One region of the Kitasatospora sp. NPDC098652 genome, then DNA from elsewhere that is predicted to be linked to it. Evidence: riboswitches for the same ligand, from Rfam matches in the RefSeq annotation. Region 1 holds a riboswitch; each other region holds the start of a gene.
The links. Region 1 has a riboswitch for cyclic di-AMP ahead of ACIQWA_RS27325 (transglycosylase family protein). Riboswitches for the same ligand answer to the same signal wherever they lie in the genome.

Region 1 (4,432 bases):
ACGCGCTGCGCGAGGAGCTGGGCGACGTCCTGCTGCAGGTGTTCTTCCACGCCCGGATCGCCGAGGAGCACCCGACCGGGCCGTTCACCGTCGACGACGTGGCCGGGGACATCGTGGACAAGCTGGTGTACCGGCACCCGCACGTGTTCGGGGACGTCGAGGCGGAGGGCGCCGCCGAGGTGGAGGCGAACTGGGAGCAGTTGAAGGCGGCCGAGAAGGCGGACCGGGAGTCCGTCCTGGACGGCGTCCCGGCCGGGCTGCCGGCGCTGGCGTACGCGGCGAAGCTGGTGTCCCGGGTGCGCCGGGCGGGCTTCGCGCAGGTGCTGGACGAGCCGTACGAGCTGCCGGCGGAGCTGACCGCGGAGTCGGTGGGCCGGTTGTTGCTGGCGGTGGTGCAGCGGGCGCACGACGCGGGGGTGGATGTGGACGCGGCGCTGCGCTCGGCCGCGCGCGGCTACCGGGAGGCGGTGCGCGCGGCCGAGGGGCTCAAGCCGGAGTAGCGGGGGCGGCTCAGGCCGGAGCAGAGGGGCGGCTCAGGCCGCCGTGGCGGTGCGCTCCGAGGCGGACCGCTGCGGCGGGACGAGCTCGCCGATCGCCTCGCCGATCAGGACGACCAGTTCGGCGAGGCGCTCCAGGTCGAGGTGGGCGGGCAGGTCGGCGAGGGAGACGATCCGCTCGCCCTTCGGGCCCGCCACGCAGAAGAGGTCGATCGGACCGAAGTGCTTCTCGGCGGTGTCGACCAGGGCGGCGACGTCGCTGGGCCGGCGGATGTCGCCGGAGACGCCGACCACGGGGCAGCCCGGCCGGTCGAGTTCGGCGGCGAGGTCCTCGGCGACGCCGACGTGGGTGTCGGCGATCAGCATCCCGGCGGCGTCGGCCGCGGCGAACCGGCGGGCGAGGTCGGCCCCCGAACCGCCCGCGAGTACCGCGATGACGACGACTGCTCCGCTGACCGTCATTGGTCCAGCTCCTCCCTGCGGGCGGCACCGCACCGGCGCCCGCGCGTACTTCGGAGGATCGTAGGCAGGTCCTGACCCTCCGCAACAGGGATTACCCCGCAGGTGACCAGGCTCACGCCTGCCGCCCGGCCAAGAGCTGGCCAAGGCCTGTCCACCCGGCGTCCACGAGCCGTCCACGGAGTGTCGGCGCCCCGCTCGCGCGCCGGTCACGGACGGTTCGCGCGGCGGTGACCTCCGGCCGGTGGCGAGGGCGCGTCCGCCGGTGGTCCGGGCCCGTCCGGTCCAGCGGTTACGGTCGACCCATGCCAGCTCAGCCCGAGGGCGCCCAGCCCGCCGCCCAGCCCGACCCGCAGCTCTTCACCTGGGAGTTCGCCGCCGACCCGTACCCCGCCTACGCCTGGCTGCGCGAGCACGCGCCGGTGCACCGCACCAAGCTGCCGAGCGGGGTGGAGGCCTGGCTGGTGACGCGCTACGCGGACGCCCGGCAGGCGCTCGCGGACAGCCGGCTGTCGAAGAACCCGGCGCACCACAGCGAGCAGGCGCACCGCACCGGCCGGGTGGGCATCCCGGGGGAGCGGCAGGCGGACCTGATGACCCACCTGCTGAACATCGACCCGCCGGACCACACCCGGCTGCGCCGCCTGGTGGCGAAGGCGTTCACCCCGCGCCGGGTGGCCGAGTTCGAGCCGCGGGTCCAGCAGCTGACCGACCGGCTGATCGACGGCTTCGCGCAGCGCGGTTCGGCGGACCTGATCCACGAGTTCGCGTTCCCGCTCCCCATCTACGCGATCTGCGACATGCTGGGCGTGCCGGCCGAGGACCAGGACGACTTCCGCGACTGGGCCGGAATGATGCTGCGCCACACCAAGCCGGGCCAGGCGGGCGGCCAACGCGGCGGTGTGGGGCGGGCGGTGAAGCGGATGCGGGCGTACCTGCTGGAGCTGATCCACCGCAAGCGGGCGGATCTCGGGGACGACCTGATCTCCGGCCTGATCCGGGCGAGCGACCACGGCGAGCACCTGACCGAGAACGAGGCCGCCGCGATGGCCTTCATCCTCCTCTTCGCCGGGTTCGAGACGACGGTGAACCTCATCGGCAACGGCACGTACGCGCTGCTGCGCAATCCCGGGCAGCGGGCCCTGCTGCAGGAGTCGGTGGCCCGCGGCGAGACCGCGCTGCTGGAGACCGGGATCGAGGAACTCCTGCGCTACGACGGGCCGGTGGAGCTGGCGACCTGGCGGTTCGCGACCCGTCCGCTGACCATCGGCGGGGTGGAGATCCCGGTCGGGGATCCGGTGCTGGTGGTGCTGGCGGCGGCGGACCGCGATCCGGCCAGGTTCTCCGACGAGAACACCCTCGACCTGGCCCGGAGCGACAACCCCCACCTGGGGTTCGGGCACGGCATCCACTACTGCATCGGCGCCCCGCTGGCCCGGCTGGAGGGGCGGTCCGCGCTGGCCACGCTGCTTTCCCGGCTGCCCGATCTGCGCCTGGCCGAAAGCCCGGAGAATCTGCGCTGGCGGGGTGGCCTGATCATGCGTGGATTGCGCGAACTTCCGGTCGAATTCAGTCCGGAGCTCAGGTCGCCGCACGGCCTTCCTGAGCCGGCGACACGCTGACGAGGCATCCGGAACCGGCCACCAGCGACGGTATGAACGCCCATCAAACCGGACAAAGACCCGCCGTTGGTAGGCGATCGAACACGGGCCGTAATTCTGGTGTGATGTCGGTGATATGAGCTTGTGATTCGTCTGAGGATCTGTCTAGTCTCCGTGGAGTTCGCAGCTGCGGACCTCGTGCGCGGGACGCCGAATCCTGCCCGCCGCGTCACGGGAAACCGACCAGAACCCTGGGCAGGGGCGGGGGAACCAGGTTTGTTGCCGTTCCTCCACGGCTCGGGGTGAAGCCGCCCGCGCGGAATCGATTCCGCAGACGGCGGCCGGGCCACCTCCCGGTCCGAACCCGACAGCTCACCTCGCAGGCGTGCGGAGAGGGACCTTCATGCTGTTCGTTGGAACTGGCCGTCATCGTCGTCGCACCCAGGCCGAGAAGGCCATCGCCGTCGCAGGTGTGGCCGGCGTCGGACTCGCACTGCCGCTCCTCACCGCCACCGGTGCCTCCGCCGCCCCGGCCTCCGTCTGGGACTCCGTCGCCCAGTGCGAGAGCGGCGGCAACTGGAGCATCAACACCGGCAACGGCTTCTCCGGCGGCCTCCAGTTCACCCCCAGCACCTGGAAGGCGTACGGCGGCACCGCGTACGCGGCGCAGGCCAACCAGGCCAGCAAGGCGCAGCAGATCGCGGTCGCCGAGAAGGTCCTCGCCTCGCAGGGCCCCGGCGCCTGGCCGGTCTGCTCCAAGAAGGCCGGCCTGAGCAAGGGCGGTGCCCCGGCCGAGGTGGACACCTCCTCGGACGCCAAGCCGCAGAAGCAGCAGGCCCAGCAGCAGGCGCCCAAGCAGCAGGCCCCCAAGGCCGCCGCGAAGCCCGCCCAGTCGAAGCCGGTCCAGCAGTACGCGCCGAAGCACGCCGCGCCGAAGCAGGCCGAGAAGCCCGCCGACCCGTCGGCGCAGCAGTACGCCCCCAAGCACGCCGCCCCGCGGGCCGCCCAGGCCCCGGCCGCCACGACCGGCCACGACTACACCGTCCGGGACGGCGACACCCTGTCGGGCATCGCCACCGCCCAGGGCGTGTCCGGCGGCTGGCAGGCGCTGTACGACGGCAACCGCGGCACGGTCGGCGGCAACCCGGACCTGATCGTGCCCGGCCAGGTCCTGCACCTGGGCTGAGCCGGACCGTTTCCACGGCGGACGACACGCTGGACAGGTGACGACACGCTGGACAGGTAGGGGGCCGCGCCCGGCGGCCCCCTACGTCCGCGTCCGCCCGCCCCGGTGGGACGCGCCGGGACGAGCAGGTGAACTACCGGTGGGTAGCCGGGCCACACGGTGAGACGCAGCCCAGGCCGACGTGGCCCCGGGAGCCCGGGCGGTTAGGCTCTGGTCGTAACGACTCCGCAATCGTCCGGCCGACGGCACCACCCGCAGCCGGACCCTGCTTCCGCAAGGAGATGCTTCGTGCCGTCCATCGATGTCGTCGTAGCCCGTGAAATCCTCGACTCCCGCGGCAACCCCACGGTCGAGGTCGAGGTCGGCCTCGACGACGGCAGCACGGGTCGTGCCGCTGTTCCGTCGGGTGCCTCGACCGGCGCCTTCGAGGCGCTCGAACTGCGCGACGGCGACAAGAACCGCTACTTCGGCAAGGGCGTGGAGAAGGCCGTCCTGGCCGTCATCGAGCAGATCGGCCCCGAGCTGGTCGGCTACGACGCCACCGAGCAGCGCCTGATCGACCAGGCCATGCTCGACCTGGACGCCACCCCGGACAAGTCCTCGCTCGGCGCCAACGCCATCCTGGGCGTCTCGCTGGCCGTCGCGCACGCCGCCTCCGAGGCCAGCGACCTGCCGCTGTTCCGCTACCT
Region 2 (4,432 bases), on a different contig from region 1:
GCCTGAGCCGCGGGGCGCGGTCTAGGCGGTGGCCGTTCCGGGCCAGGTGTGGAGGGCGGTGGTGAGGGTGGTGATGAGGCGGTCGTGGGAGGTGGTGGGGTCCTCGGCGAGTTGGAAGGCGCCGGCGATGGAGAGGGAGGCGAAGCCGTGGGCGAGCGAGCGGACGGTGCGGGCGGCGTGGATGGCTTCGGGGCCGTCGAGGCCGTAGCCGCGGAGGACGGCGACGATGACGCCGACGAGCCGGGTGGCGGCGCGGGTGAGGTCGTCGTCGGGCTGGGGGGCCTGGGGGAGGGCGGCGTAGCGGTGGGGGTGTGCGGTGGCGTAGGCCTGGTAGGCGCGCAGGACGGCGGTGACGGCGTCGTCCCCGCTGCGGCCGACGGCGGCGTCCGCGAGCCGGTCGGCGAGCTCCTCGGTGACCCGGACCGCGATGAGGCGCCGCAACTCGCCGAGTCCGCCGCTGACGTGCTTGTACAGCGAGGGGGTGGCGACGCCGGCCCGGGTGGCGACGGAGGCGAGGGTGAGGGCTTCACCGCCCTGGTCGTCGATGAGGGCGAGGGCGTGGTCGACGACCTGGTCGGGGGTCAGTCCTACGCGGGGCATGGCTTGGTTCTCTCCGTACGGGCGGGGGTTCAGGCGAGTTCGGCGAGGAAGGGCAGCAGGGCGTCGGCGACGGCCTGCGGGTTGTCGGCCATCGGGTAGTGCCCGGACCCTTCGATCATCACCTTGCGGGCGCCGAGCTTCTCGGCCTGGAGGTCGGCGACGGCCTCGGGCTTCGGGAAGTCGGGGTCCTTGCTGCCCATGAGAACGAGGGCCGGGCAGCGGACGGCCGCGCACCAGCCGACGGGTGCGGAGTCGCCGGTGACGTGGCCGCGGGTGGCGGTCCGCCGGCCGGGGGTGCGCAGGGCGGCGACGAGCCCGTCGACGTAGCCGTCGAGGTCGGCGGGGCGGGGGCCGGGGTAGGCCATCTTGCGCAGGTAGAAGCCCCAGACGCCGGGCCACCGGACCATGGCGGCGCCCATGGCGACCATGACGCCCCGCATGAGGGCGTTGGACCGGTGTTCGACGAAGGCGTCGATCAGGGCGATCCCGGCGACCCGCTGGGGTGCGTCGCTGGCGACCTTGACGACCGTCGCCCCGGTGTAGGACTGCCCGACCAGGACGGCCCGTTCGATGCCGAGGTGGTCGAGCAGGGCGAGGACGTCGGTGGCGATGGCGGCGGGCCCGTAGTCGTCCCAGACGATCGAGGAGTCGCCGAAGCCGCGCAGGTCCATGGTGACGACCCGGTGGCCGGCGGCGGTGAGCAGCGGGTGCAGGTGCCGGTAGGCGTGGCGGGAGTCGAGCATCCCGGGGAGGAGGACGACGGGGGTGCCGTCGCCCTGCCGGGTGTCGTCGTACGCGAGGCGGCCGCCGGGGACGTCGAGGAACTGGGTGCTCGGGGTGCTGGTGCCGTTCATGGTGGGCCTCCGCCGGCTCGCTCGTTTCTGCCTGTAGCCATAAAGCTAAGGCTAATAGCCTTAGCCGTCAAGCGTCCGGCCGACGACGAGGGCGCTTCCCGTTCACGCCCCCTCGACCCGGAAGGGGTCGTGCTCGCTGAGCAGCTTCTCCAGCCGGGCCTGGTCGACCCGGGCGACGGTGTCCAAGGACTCCTGTCGGTCCCGGATCACCTTGGCCAGCGTGAACGAGGAGGTGACGGTGTAGAGGAGGCCGATCCCGAGGAAGGCCCGGGTCCAGCCGCCCACCGGCAGGTAGGCGATCCCGGCGGCGAGGGCGGTGCCGGAGAGGGCGAAGGAGAGGACGGCCTGGACGAAGTACGCGGCCGTGGTCCGTGACTGCATCGGTGCGCTCATGGCGCCAGGATGCGACGGGGCGGCCGGGTCGCACATGAGTAGGAGTACTCAGATGGGCCCGGTGGCTGAGGGGTCGTTCGTTGACGTCCGATCACCTGTTCCACAGTGGCCCCGGGCGGATGGCTTGGAATCAGAGCGTCCTAGGATTAACGTTTGATAACGCAGCGCGGTCGTCAACGCCGTACCCAGACGGCACCGTGCGCCGTCGCCTAATCCCGCCGACCGGCCTCCGGGCAGGTCAGGGAGCCGGGGAACCACGTTCCTTGGGGTGAATCGGCGGGGCTCCGGCCCGGCCGTAGGAGACCTTCCTGCTCCGAACCCGTCAGCTAACCCGGTAGGCGCGAAGGAAGGAAAGGAGCGCGCCTCCGTGGCGTCGACGCACACCCCGGCACACCCGGCCGGCCCCGCAGCCGGTACCCAGCTCCTCGACCACCCCGGCCCGCACGGTGCCGAGCCCCGCGACGGCGGGTCCGCCGGACCGGCCGAGCCGTTCGCCCCGGAGGCCGAGGCCAACCGCCACCGGATGCCGCGTCAGGCCCGCGGGGCCTCCCCGCTGCTCGGCGTCACCGCCGTCGCCGCGACCCTGGGCGCCACCGGCTTCGCCTCCGCGACCCCGGCCGCCGCACCCGCCGTCGAGGCCCCGGACGAGACGCCCGTCGCCCTGGCCGCCGACCCCGGCCTCGCGCTCGCCGCCCGGATCCAGCAGCAGGCCGACAGCCAGCGCACCGCCGCCGAGGAGGGTGCCCGGGTCCAGGCCGCCCAGGAGGCCGAGGCCAAGGCCGCCGCCAAGGAGGCGGAGGCCAAGCGCGCCGCCGAGGAGGCCGAGCGGGCCAAGGCCGCCGCCCTCACCCTGCCGGTGAAGGACTACAACCTCTCCGCCCACTACGGCCAGAGCGCCCGCTACTGGGCCCACCTGCACACCGGCCTGGACTTCGCCGCCGACACCGGCACCGCGGTCTACGCCGTCGGCCAGGGCACCGTCACCTCGGCCGGCTGGTCCGGCTCGTACGGCTACCGGATCGTCGAGACCCTGCCCGACGGCACCGAGATCTGGTACTGCCACCTCTCCTCGATCATCAAGGGCTCCGGCAAGGTCACCGCCGGCCAGCAGATCGGCAAGGTCGGCGCGACCGGCAACGTCACCGGCCCGCACCTGCACCTGGAGGTCCGCCCCGGCGGCGGCGCCCCGGTCGACCCGGAGACCTGGCTCCAGCAGCGCGGCCTCACCCCGTAGGACCGATGACGCGGCAGGGCCCCGGGCGGCGCGCCCGGGGCCCTGCCGCGTCAGCTCACTCCTGCTCGTCCTGCTCGTCCTGCTCCTCCAGCTCCTCCTGCTCGTCCGCGGGCAGCTGCGCCAGGTAGGCGTCGATCTCGGCCGCCCCCGGCTCCGGCGCGAGCTCCGGGAACTCCTCCACCAGTAGCCGCGGCAGCCCGGGCACCGTCCACTCGCCGAGCAGGTCGAGCGCCGCCTCGGCCGCCGCCGCCTCGAACTCCTCGAAGCCACCGGCCAGTTCGTCCGGCATCGGGCGCCCCAGCGCGTTCAGCTCGGCCAGGTTGCGGTAGCTGCGCCGCATCAGGCCCTGCTCCAGCAGCAGCCGCGCGCCGTCGGTGGCCATGCCGACGGACAGCACCCGGCCCGGCCCCCAGCCCTGCTCGTCCGGGTCGTCCAGCCAGCCGGTCGGCGTCAGCGCCTCGTACCCGGCCAGCCGCTGCTCCTCGTCGAGCGCCGCGAAGCCGGCCAGCCAGTCCCGGACGGTCGCCGGATCTGTCACGTCCACCCCGTGCGCGTGCAGCAGCACCGCGTACAGCCGGGGCCAGGTCACCAGGTCGGCGCGGCGCAGCAGCCCGGCCGCGACCTCACCCTGCCACTCGGCCTCGGCGTGCAGCCGCTCCTGGCGCTTGGCGTTGAGCCGCTTCGCCGCCCGCTGGTGGTCGACCAGCAGCCGTACGGCCTCGCCGTACGCGAGCGGGTCCTGCTCCGGCGCGGGTTGGACGTAGAGGTGGAGCCGTTCGTACAGCAGGTGCTCCACCTCGTCGGAGGTGAGTTCGGGCCAGCCGTCGTGCATCCTGCCCCCGCCCAGCTCCAGCAGCGCCAGCACCGCGCGCAGCGGCGCTTCGGCCACCGGCGCGCGGTCCTGGCCGGCCGCCCAGGCGAGCAGGTCGGCGGCCCTGGTGCGCGGGGCGAGCCGCAGGTCTTCGTCGTTCATGTTCCGAACGGTAGCCGCCGGACGCCGGTAGGGTCGGCAGCCATGGTCCCCGTACGCCTCGCCGGCCCCAGGCTCGCCCTCCGCGAGTACCGCCACACCCCGGAGGAGGTGGACGCGCTGCACGCGCTGTACGGCGATCCGGAGGTGACCCGCTACCTCCCCTTCGAGCCGCGCGACCGCGAGACCTGCGCCGACCAGCTCGAGCTCTACCTGGAGGAGGCGATGGCCGAGGAGCGGGGCGTCTACCGGCTCGCCGTCGTCCGGCGCGAGGACGCCGAGGACCCGGAGGACGCGCTGCCGATCGCGCACGCCAGCCTCACCCTCGGCAAGTACCGTTCCGCCCACCTCGGTTACGTGCTGAGCCGCCCGGTGTGGGGC
Region 3 (4,432 bases), on a different contig from region 1:
CTGCAGGAGGGCCGGATGCAGCCGACCGTCATGGTCCTGATGCGCCCCTCGCCCGCGCTGCCGCAGGACACCGAGTGCGAGGACATCCCCGGCGGCGCCCAGTCCGACACGTACTTCACCAAGGACGTCCCGTCGGCGATCCAGGCCAGCTACCGGGTCTCGACCGACCCGCAGGCCTGGGCCTTCATGGGCAACTCCACCGGCGGCTACTGCGCGCTCAAGCTGGCCATGCGCCACCCGGACGTCTTCCCGACCGCCGTGTCCCTCTCCGGGTACTACGAGGCGGCCGACGACCCGACCACCGGCGACCTCTTCGGCGGCAGCAAGCAGCGCCGCAACGAGGCCGACCTGATGTGGCGGTTGAAGAACCTGCCGCAGCCGAACGTCTCCGTGCTGCTGGCCGGCACCAAGAAGGGCGACGGCAACTACAAGCAGGACACCGAGGCGTTCATCGACGCCGCGAAGAGCCCGATGAAGGTCTCCTACAGCATGCTCGAGAACGGCGGCCACAACTTCGAGACCTGGAGCGCCCTGCTGCCGTCCTCGCTGGAGTGGCTGTCCCAGCACCTCAAGGTCCCGAACCAGCCGGGCCACCCGGGCCAGACCGTCTGACGGCGCCGCCCGCGGAACGCACAGGACACGCAGAACACACGGAACAGGGCAGAACACACACGGAACACACCGACCCCCCGGAAGCCGCGGCTCCCGGGGGGTCGGTCCGTTCCGGCGCCGGTCAGGCGACCCGCTCCAGCGTCCCGGTGTGCAACTGGCCGACCCGGCCGCCCTCGCCCTCGAAGGTCCAGAAGGCCCGTACGGTCAGCGCGTTGAGGTCCATCACGTGGCTGACGGTGATCCCGCTCTGTTCCGTCCAGCTGACGAAGTAGATCTCCGGTGCGACCTCGGCGACGTGCAGCCGCACGTCCTCCCACTGGCCCGCCGACTCACCGAGGCCCTCCCAGCGCAGCCGGGTGCCGTCGGCCGAGTAGGAGTTGCGGAAGGCCGCGCCGTTGTCGGCCCGGAAGACGTAGGTGCGGCCGGCGAAGGCGGGCAGGGGCGCGGGCGCGGTCATGGTGGGGCGGAACCTCTTCTCCGGAACGGGGGACGGGTCGTACGGCTCTGGTCGGTGCTCTTGTGCACCGTGGAAAATCCCAGGGCTCCAATTTATCCGACCGGGCGGATACGGGCGGCTCCACGCCACGGATGTCACGGTTCGGCGGTCACGGTACGGTCCGGCACCGTCGTACCGCGCACCGTGTGCGGCGGGCAGTGCGGCCGGCAGTGCGGGCGGGCCGGACGGGGGAACCGGGCGGCGTCGACTCCGGTGATCAACTCGGCCACCACGCAGCGTCGTTGATCGACACCACTGTGAGCTGTGCGACAACCGGCTTGATCAGGTTGTCCGTCCACGGACGGCCTGCCTAGCCTGCAGTCGTCGTCCGCCGTCGCGGACCCCGCCGCCGGGACGCCGAGTCCCGTCCACCCGCCGGCGAGTACCCGAGCACCACAGCGGACGGGAGCGGGGGAACCAAGGTCAGCGCCCGGCCCGTACGCACCAGCGTGCGGGTCGCGGCTAGGGGTGAAGCCGCTCCACAGGCGGCCGGGCAACTGCAGCCCGAATCCGACAGCTCACCTCGCAGGCGTCGCAGAGGATCCCCATGCACCAGCCTGCCCGGCGCCGTCGCGCGCCCCGCCACGCCCGTCCGTCCCACCGTGGCCGCAACGCCGCCCTCGCCACGACCGGGGCGCTCGCCATCACCGGTGCCGGCCTGCTCGGCCTGCCGTCCGTCTCCGGCGCCCAGGCCGCCACCGGCCCGACCGTCACCCAGGACCGGCTCGCCCCCGCCACCATGGTCGCCGGCAAGGCCGGCACCGCCTCGCTGGCCCTGCACTCCTCGTCCTGCTTCACCGCCAGGACCGTCGGCGTCGGCGTCCGTGACGCGCGCGGCACCAACCTGGACTTCCCGGGCAACGCGAGCAACGTGCAGATCTGCCCCGGCGGATTCAACTACACCAGCGCCGCCCGCACCCTGGCCGCCGGGACGTACACCCAGTTCGGCTTCTGGCAGGACCTCGGCGGCGCGTGGCACAACCTGCCCTCGCAGCAGCTGGTGGTCTCGGCCACGGGTACGCCCACGCCGGCCCCCTCCCCGACGGCGACCCCCACCGCGACCCCCACCGCGACCCCCACGGCGAAGCCGACCGCGACCCCCACGGCGACCCCCACCGCGACCCCGACCCAGACCCCGGCCCCGGCCCCGACCAGCACCCCGACCGCCACGGCCACCCCGACGACCCCGGCGCCGTCCTCCCCGATCGCGGGCAAGTCGCTGACCTGGTCCGACGAGTTCAACGGCCCGATCAACTGGGGCCAGCGCTGGGTCGGTGACAAGAGCACCTCGTACAAGTACGGGAACCACAACCCGGACGACAACAAGCTCGACTGGCTGAACAAGAACAACGTCACCGTCGGGAACGGCGTCGCCACGTTCACCGCCACCCCGGGCGGCCCCACCCTGGAGAACGGCAAGCAGTCCTGGAACACCGGCTTCCTGACCACCGAGGGCTCCGCCGAGGGCTTCCAGGTCAAGACCGGCGACTACGCCGAGACCCGGGTCAAGCTGCCCGCCGGCACCGGCGCCTGGCCCGCCCTGTGGACCTGGAAGAACGGCAACGGGGAGATCGACTCCTTCGAGTACCACCCCGACAACCCGAACCTGCTGGAGCTGACCAACCACGTCAACCCCGGCAACCCCGACTACTACACCGATGCGAGCGCCGTCGCCGCCGACCAGTGGGTGACCATCGGCACCTACTACGGCGCCAACTCGGTCGACTGGTACGTCAACGGCGTCAAGGTGTTCTCGGACGGCAAGGGCGTCGGGGCCAACTTCTCGGCGTACCTGATCCTCAACCTCTCGGTGAGCGCCGGCAAGTACCACCCGGCGCCGCAGGGGAACGCCCCGATCACCATGGCCGCCGACTACGTCCGCGTCTACCGGTGACCGCGTCTACCGGTAACCACTTGTACCGGTGACCACGTCCACCGGTGACCACCTGTACCGGTGACCACGTCCACCGGTAACCACGAGCCCGCCCCACCCGTCACCGGGATCCGGCAGCCGCTCACCGGCGGCCGGTGACCGGTGGGGCGATCCGGCCGTCAGCCCTCGGTCGTCTCGACGACCCGGATGTCGAACGGCTCCCGGTGGCGGATGCCGCCCGGGTCGTCCGCGCTGCGCACCTCGACCGAGCCGCCCACCAGGACCCCGAGCGGCAGATCGGGGGAGAGCAGGACCGGGACGAGGGCGGTCGCGCTGCGCCCCTCCTTCAACCCGGAGCCGAAGACGCAGCGCACCTGCCTGCCGCGTGCGACGACCTTGCAGTCCGTGGGGTAGAACGGGGGGTCCGCGCTCACCCCGTCCGGGAGGGTGACCGTCACCGTGAACGGGGACGCGGTGGTGTCCGGGCCCGCGTTGGCGACGAAGGCGTGAATGGTGGTGGTGCCGCCGGGCGACGCCGGGTCCGGGTCGATCCGGACCACCTCCAGGTGCGATGCGGACGGCTTGGCCACCACGGCCGGCAGTGTGGACGCCTCGGCCGCACCCGGCGCGACGACCCCCAGGTCCGGGCGTGGCACCGGGTGCCGCACCGCCCAGGACGGGCCGGCGGCCAGTGCGGCTGCCGCGCAGCCCGCCGTCACCGCCGCGCCCCATCCGACCCGGCCGACCCATCCGGCTCGGCCGATCAGGCCGATCCGGCCGAACCCCCTGCGCCCCGCGCCGCCCCGTACTCCGTGCTGTGCCACGCCGTTCACCCTGTTCCCGTGCTCCGGCGGCCCGCGCCGTCGCGGGCCGCGTCCGCCCCAGGGTGTCCGAGCCGCCGACGCGGCGGCGCCACAACTCGCCCACCGCCACTCGAACGGCGGGGCGCCGTCATCGGCCCGATCGCTCTTGTCGAGGACGGCTGTTGACTGGTCGTCAGGGTGCCAGGACCTGCCCGAGCCGGGCCGCGATCTGGTGCATCACCGGTACCAGTGCGGACGCCCCCGCCTGTTCCTCCAGTGCTCGGATTCGAGCCTCCGGGCCGGACACCGAGAGCGCGGTGGGCGTGGGGGCGCCCGGGACGGCGAGGGCGATGCAGCGGACGCCGATCTCCTGCTCCTGGTCGTCGACCACGTACCCGCGCTCGCGCGCCTCGGCGAGCTGGTCCATCAGCGCCTGCGGGTCGGTGAGGGTGTACTCGGTGTGCGCGGGCAGCGGGTTGGGGCCCAGGACCGCACGCGCCTCGTCCTCGGGGAGCTGGGCGAGCAGCGCCTTGCCGACGCCGGTGCAGTGCGGCTGCACCCGTCGGCCGACCTCGGTGAACATCCGCATGGAGCGCCGCGACTGCACCTGTCCGACGTACACCACCTCGCCGCCCTCCAGCACCGCCA

Region 2: another riboswitch for cyclic di-AMP. It lies ahead of ACIQWA_RS28470 (M23 family metallopeptidase); the one in region 1 lies ahead of ACIQWA_RS27325 (transglycosylase family protein).
Region 3: another riboswitch for cyclic di-AMP. It lies ahead of ACIQWA_RS04300 (hypothetical protein); the one in region 1 lies ahead of ACIQWA_RS27325 (transglycosylase family protein).

The regions. Positions count from the first base shown of each region.
Region 1 is NZ_JBIWAQ010000014.1:137,723-142,154, forward strand. Features, by position in the region: gene ACIQWA_RS27310 (MazG family protein) at 1-500, shown strand, start outside; gene ACIQWA_RS27315 (SDR family NAD(P)-dependent oxidoreductase) at 534-959, opposite strand; gene ACIQWA_RS27320 (cytochrome P450) at 1,262-2,578, shown strand; cyclic di-AMP (ydaO/yuaA leader) riboswitch at 2,789-2,959, shown strand; gene ACIQWA_RS27325 (transglycosylase family protein) at 2,961-3,743, shown strand; gene eno (phosphopyruvate hydratase) at 4,032-4,432, shown strand, end outside.
Region 2 is NZ_JBIWAQ010000015.1:180,162-184,593, forward strand. Features, by position in the region: gene ACIQWA_RS28455 (TetR/AcrR family transcriptional regulator) at 22-600, opposite strand; gene ACIQWA_RS28460 (alpha/beta fold hydrolase) at 630-1,454, opposite strand; gene ACIQWA_RS28465 (YiaA/YiaB family inner membrane protein) at 1,557-1,847, opposite strand; cyclic di-AMP (ydaO/yuaA leader) riboswitch at 2,044-2,202, shown strand; gene ACIQWA_RS28470 (M23 family metallopeptidase) at 2,215-3,081, shown strand; gene ACIQWA_RS28475 (hypothetical protein) at 3,137-4,054, opposite strand; gene ACIQWA_RS28480 (GNAT family N-acetyltransferase) at 4,097-4,432, shown strand, end outside.
Region 3 is NZ_JBIWAQ010000002.1:44,529-48,960, reverse strand. Features, by position in the region: gene ACIQWA_RS04310 (alpha/beta hydrolase-fold protein) at 1-612, shown strand, start outside; gene ACIQWA_RS04305 (MoaF-related domain-containing protein) at 734-1,069, opposite strand; cyclic di-AMP (ydaO/yuaA leader) riboswitch at 1,490-1,653, shown strand; gene ACIQWA_RS04300 (hypothetical protein) at 1,656-3,002, shown strand; gene ACIQWA_RS04295 (hypothetical protein) at 3,161-3,805, opposite strand; gene ACIQWA_RS04290 (IclR family transcriptional regulator) at 3,978-4,432, opposite strand, start outside.